One region of the Macrococcoides bohemicum genome, then DNA from elsewhere that is predicted to be linked to it. Evidence: riboswitches for the same ligand, from Rfam matches in the RefSeq annotation. Region 1 holds a riboswitch; the other holds the start of a gene.

Region 1 (3,219 bases):
ATTCTTTAATTCGTATTTGAAAAGCGAGTCTGGCCATACGCTTAAGCAGCAAGCTGAAAAAGCTGAGCTCGTATTAACGAGTCATCACGATCAAAGCGATGCATTAACTTATGTGAAAGAATTAATAGAAAATCCTGCAGGTATTATTATTGTTCAAAATAAATCGGACTTAGATGTAACATACGATGATCCACTCAAACAGCTAATGGTAGACGAAATCAAAGGAAATGACGCTTTTGATAAAGTTTTTGAGAAAGATGAATATGTTGTAAAAGATATTAAAGTAAATTACCAGGATAACAGACATGAATATATCCTTATCGGATACCCTTCTCAAGCTTTTAATTATAAAGACAGTGGGATATTTATCTATCAGGATACTAATTCAATGGATGATGCACAAAATTATATTACTTTTATTATTTTTATCGTGGCAATGTTATTATTGATACTTACTACTATCTTTGCATTTTTCTTATCCAATAAGATTACAAAACCATTGTTACTGTTAAAGACAGCTGCTTTTAATTTAGCAAGAGGTGAGCGTAACAATAAAATAGCTGTATATTCCAGAGATGAGATTGGTGAATTAGCACTTGCGTTTAATAAGATGGAGCAGGAGATAACATTAAATATCAGTAAAATATCCCAGGAACGTAATTTAAGGGATCGATTAATCAATGCAATGGAAGACGGTGTTTTAAGCTTTAATATGGATCTTGAAAAACAGCTTCAAAACCCGATGGCAGAGAGATTTTTAGATGATATTTCTCAGGAAGACACTGATATTTTAAGTAAACTCGTGAATCAGGTAATGCAATCTGATGAAACAATATATCATGAAATTTCTACATTTAATAAACATTATGTACTCATCATCTCGCCAGTCAAAAATACGACGCAGGGACAAAATAACGGTGCTGTCGCTATCATTCGTGATATGAGTGAAGAGAAAAAGATAGATATGATGAAACAACAGTTTATCGCAAATGTTTCTCATGAATTACGTACGCCAATCCAAATGTTACAAGGGTATACTGAAGCAATTTTAGATGGCATAGTCGTTGAAAAAGATGACGTGGATGAGTTTTTAAACATTATTTTAGATGAATCTAAACGATTAAACAGGCTGGTTAATGAGTTAATAAATGTTGCTCGTATTGACGCTGGAGAAACGACTTTAAATAAAGAAGTGATGGATATATCGCCTTTACTTGAAAAAAATATTCAGAACTTTAAGCAGAGTGCTATAGAACATGAAACAACATTGCAACTAGATTTAAAGCATACAAAAGAGGTAGTAATTGATTATGATAAGATATTCCAGGTCATTACAAATCTGCTGGACAATGCAATGCGTTATACAAAGAGTGGGGACACTATAAAAATTTCAACATACAATGATACAAACAACCTGTATATAAAAATTGCTGATACTGGAGTAGGTATTGCTAAAGAACATATCAATCATATATTTGATAGATTTTATAAAGTTGATCAGGCAAGAACACGAGGTAAGCACGGCACTGGATTAGGTTTATTTATCGTAAAAGCTATCATTGAAAAACATCATGGTGAAATTAAAGTTGAAAGTGAGCAAGGTGTTGGCACAACGTTCACTATTTCGATTCCGTTAGTTGACACGAAGCAGTAGTTTGGTACAATGATTTATGGCATATGCCAATAATACACATTCATCTTCGGGGTCGGTGAAATTCCGAGCCGGCGGTAAAAGCCCGCGACCTGCATTATGCAGCTGATTTGGTGTAATTCCAAAGCCGACAGTACAGTCTGGATGGGAGAAGATGGAGGTCAGAGTTTCGTCAAGTTAATTTGTCCTCCTGATTCAAAGATGAAGTAAGGAGAAATTATGACAAAATTGAATAGAACAAGAAGTCTGATACTGATCAGTTTATTAAGTGCGATTGCATTCATACTGATGTTTTTAAAGGTACCAGTACCTTTCTTGCCACCGTATTTAACGATTGATATCAGTGATTTACCTGCAATTATTGCGTTATTTACTGCTGGACCTGTAGCTGCAGTACTTATTGAGTTTATTAAGAACATACTCAACTTTGTAATGAACATGACAGATCCAGTTGGTCCTGTTGCTAACTTTTTAGCAGGGACATCGTTTATATTGACACTGTATGTGATTACAAAAGGAAGATTTAATAAGATAATACCAGCATTTATCAGTGCTACAATCGTAATGACGATTGTTATGAGTATGCTTAACTATTTCGTGTTATTACCAATGTATGGCATGATTATGAATTTAAATGATGTTGTCAAGAATATTCAGGTTATCGTAACAGCAGGTATAATTCCCTTTAATATGATTAAAGGATTATTGCTGACAATTCTCTTTTATATCATTGTTAAACCGTTAGTACCGTTACTTAAAAAACAAATGAAAATTAATAATTAATAGCATAGAACATAACTTGACAAAAAAGCTTGAAGTTCGAATTGAACTTCAAGCTTTTTTAAAATATTATTCAAATTTAAGTGCGTCGCCATCAAATGATTCATCTGCAACTTTAATTGAATCAGTTGGGCAACCTTCAAATGCATCGATCATATCTTCTTCTAATTCTTCCGGTATTTCCTGAGTACCTTTGTTATCATCTAAAATAACATAGGCAATACCTTCATCATCATAATCATATATATCAGGTGCCGCTGCACCACAAGCACCGCAAGCGATGCATGTATCCATATCAACGATCGTATATTTACCTGCCATATTTTTTCGCCTCCTCACACTTTCATGCTACACTAGTTATAACATACATAACTATTTTAGTGATAGTTAAGCACATTTTCAACAAAAATATTTCAAGGTGACAATAATGAAAACGATTAATCGGTATATAAAGACGCATTACCTAACAGATAAATCAGTCAAAAGTTTATGGAAATTATTGATTGGTGCGCGAACACAGCAGACTTATTTTGATGCAGTGATGCAAGATCTATTACCAGTTTATGAATTGTATCCAAATGTTTCATTTGAGGCTGTCACTCGGCTCGTTCATAATGATAATGATGTAAATTTTATTCAAAACAATGATCTGAAACTATATCCATACTTTTACTATGCAAGTGAGTTATCTTTTACATCCTTTGTTCTATTGCTTCAAACAGTTTCTGAATATCTCTATCATTCCTCTGACTATTTACCTAGTTCAAATCGTTTATTTATACAGCAGC
Region 2 (3,219 bases), 360 kb from region 1:
CGCCGGTGAATTTAGTGAAGACTTTGAGGCTAATGAGACGATCGATGGAACGAATAAAACTGTATCTCCTGCACTTGTTGATGCGCATACACATTTAGTACACGGTGGTTCTCGTGAACATGAGATGAGTTTAAAGCGTCAAGGTGTTTCATATCTTGAAATTTTAGAACAAGGTGGCGGTATTCATTCAACTGTGAAAGCTACGCGTGAAGCATCTGAAGAAGAACTGTTCGAGAAAGCTGAGCATGAATTACTCCGAATGATTCATCACGGTGTATTAAGTGTAGAAAGCAAGAGTGGATATGGCTTATCTTTAGAACATGAGTTAAAGCAACTGCGTGTATCTAAACGTCTTCAGGAGAAATACGGCATCAATATGAAACATACATATCTTGGGCCGCACGCAGTACCAAAAGATAAAGATAGTGAAACATTTATTGATGAATGTATTAAAGATTTACAGGAAGTTAAGGATATTGCAGATTTTGCTGATATTTTCTGTGAGACAGGTGTATTTACAATAGATCAGTCTCGTAAATATATGCAGGCAGCAAAATCGGCTGGTTTACCTGTTAAAATTCATGCAGATGAAATCGACCCATTAGGTGGATTAGAGTTAGCAATAGAAGAAGAAGCAATTAGTGCTGATCACCTTGTTGCAGCGAGCGAAAAAGGTAAGCAGATGTTAGCAGACAGTGATACAGTAGCTGTATTATTACCAGGAACAACTTTTTATTTAAATAAAGAAGAATACGCAGATGCTCGAGGCATGTTAGACAACAATGGAGCAATTGCGATTGCAACGGATTATAATCCGGGAAGTTGCGTAACTAGTAATTTACAGATGGTAATGAGTATAGCAGCACTTAAGTTGAAGTTATCACCGAAAGAAATCTGGAATGCAGTAACTGTTAATGCGGCGAAAGCAATGGGTGTTGACGCAGGTACGATAGATACTGGTGACGCAGCTAATCTAGTCATCTGGCATGCAAAGAATCATGAATATATCCCTTATCATTATGGTGTGAACCATGCAGAAAAAGTAATCCATAACGGTAAAGTGATTGTGAATAATCAATTTAAATTATAATACCAGAGACTGGGGCAGAAGTGTTCTGCCGTTTAAGCTGTTAAACAGAAGAGCGCTAAGACTTATGTCTCACCCTCTATACAATTTTAAATGAAATATATTATTTGCATTGATTTTTTATACAATCTTCGCTATGATGAAATTGTCTTAATTGACAGACAAGTTAATAACTATTCTTTCGGGGCAGGGTGAAATTCCCAACCGGCGGTGATAGTCCGTGAGCTGATAATATATATTTGATGCTGATTCTGTGAAACTCAGAAACCGACAGTATAGTCTGGATGGGAGAAAGAATAAGGTGCCATTGTGATGGTTTATTTGTTGATGTATAAATTCTGCAAATACTATTATCATGGTCTTATTTATTGAACCTAAAATACAAATGCCCAAATCTTTTGATTTGGGCATTTTTTTATAGGAGATGAATAATAACTTGTATTTAGATAAAGCATTTGAACTTGTTAAATGGACGGATGGTCAGACAGGCAGTAATCCTGCTGTAGGTTGTATTGTAGTGAAAGATAATAGAATTGTAGGTATTGGTGCACATCTTACGGAAGGTGAAGCACACGCAGAAGTGAATGCACTGAATATGGCAGGACGACATGCAATTGGAGCCACGCTTTACTGTACGCTCGAACCCTGCAGTCATTTTGGTAAGACGCCACCATGCACACAAAAGATTATCGATAGTGGTATAAAGCGAGTGGTATATGCTGTGCAAGATAAATCGCTGCATTCAGGTATTGATGCTATGAAAGCGCACGGAATCGTTGTAGACCAACTGTATATCAGTGAAATCGATGACTATTATCAGCCGTTCTTTAAAGCAAAGCTACGTAAGTTACCTTATACGATACTGAAAATGGGTGTGACACTCGACGGTAAGACAGCAGATGATGATGACGTTAGTAAGTGGATTACTAATGAAGCATCAAGAAATCATGCACACTGTGTGCGTTATACCAGTGATGCCATACTTGTAGGCTACAATACATATAAACATGACCAGCCAACACTTGATAGTAGAAATTATAGAGATAAATGGATCAGGAAAGTCGTTATTTCTAATGGATTATTCGAAATAAATGACAAAGATAATAATGATTATGACAAATCACGTTTAATCGTTGTGACGACAACTGAACAGTCGATTGATGGTGTTACCGTAATCGTACTCACTGATCTACATCCTGAAACCATTTTAGAAGCCTTATATAAACATAAAATTAACCGCATAATTATAGAAGGCGGTATGCAGACGATGCGTGCGTTTGTATCTGCCAGAACTTTTGATGAAATACACCAGTATATTGCCCCGAAAATTTTAGGTGGATCCTCAAAGCATCAGTTTTTAACAACTGATCAACCTTCACAAATGTCAGAAATTACTGACCTTTCTCTTGTCTCTGTTAAGACTTTCGACCAGGATGTATTACTGATTTACAGAAAGGATGATGTTGATGTTTACAGGCATCATTGAAGAAGTTGGTGTCATAGCTCAACTGAAAAAGCAGGGAGATACTACCTTTATGACGATAGATTGTAATCGTATTATTGAAGACATGCACATTGGTGATTCTATCAGTGTGAACGGTGTATGTCTTACAGTCACTGCCTTTAATCATTCGAGCTTCAATGTGGATATATTAGAAGATACGAGTGCTATTACGTTGTTTCGAAATATGAAGCAAGGTACGAAAGTAAATTTAGAACGTGCATTATTACCGACAACAAGGCTTGGCGGTCACTTTGTAACTGGCCATGTCGATACGAGTCTCATTGTAGAAAGCGTTAATCACAGGGAAAAGACAATGCAGTTAAAGCTCAGACTTCCAAATGAATTTCGCAAATTTGTTATTCCGAAAGGCTCGATTGCAGTTAACGGTATATCTTTAACGATTTTTAAATTAGATCATAGCGTTGAGCTGAATATCATACCTGAAACGGTAAGAAGCACGATGCTTTCAGAACTTAAACCAGGTGATAAAGTACATATTGAATTCGATATGTTAGGAAAATATATATTGAACAGTAAACAAGAAGAAAGTGGTCTTTCTTTATCGAAATTGGAGATGATGTTGTAATGTTTGATACTCTTAAAAGTGCATTAGAAGATTTAAAGGCAG

The links. Region 1 has a riboswitch for FMN ahead of HT586_RS07280 (ECF transporter S component). Riboswitches for the same ligand answer to the same signal wherever they lie in the genome.
Region 2: linked by a shared signal. The riboswitch ahead of ribD (bifunctional diaminohydroxyphosphoribosylaminopyrimidine deaminase/5-amino-6-(5-phosphoribosylamino)uracil reductase RibD) and the one ahead of HT586_RS07280 (ECF transporter S component) in region 1 are both predicted to bind FMN.

The regions. Positions count from the first base shown of each region.
Region 1 is NZ_CP054482.1:1,411,219-1,414,437, reverse strand. Features, by position in the region: gene HT586_RS07285 (ATP-binding protein) at 1-1,654, shown strand, start outside; FMN riboswitch at 1,693-1,811, shown strand; gene HT586_RS07280 (ECF transporter S component) at 1,871-2,434, shown strand; gene HT586_RS07275 (ferredoxin) at 2,501-2,752, opposite strand; gene HT586_RS07270 (helix-turn-helix domain-containing protein) at 2,859-3,219, shown strand, end outside.
Region 2 is NZ_CP054482.1:1,769,099-1,772,317, reverse strand. Features, by position in the region: gene hutI (imidazolonepropionase) at 1-1,090, shown strand, start outside; FMN riboswitch at 1,261-1,387, shown strand; gene ribD (bifunctional diaminohydroxyphosphoribosylaminopyrimidine deaminase/5-amino-6-(5-phosphoribosylamino)uracil reductase RibD) at 1,524-2,573, shown strand; gene HT586_RS09120 (riboflavin synthase) at 2,554-3,177, shown strand; gene ribB (3,4-dihydroxy-2-butanone-4-phosphate synthase) at 3,177-3,219, shown strand, end outside.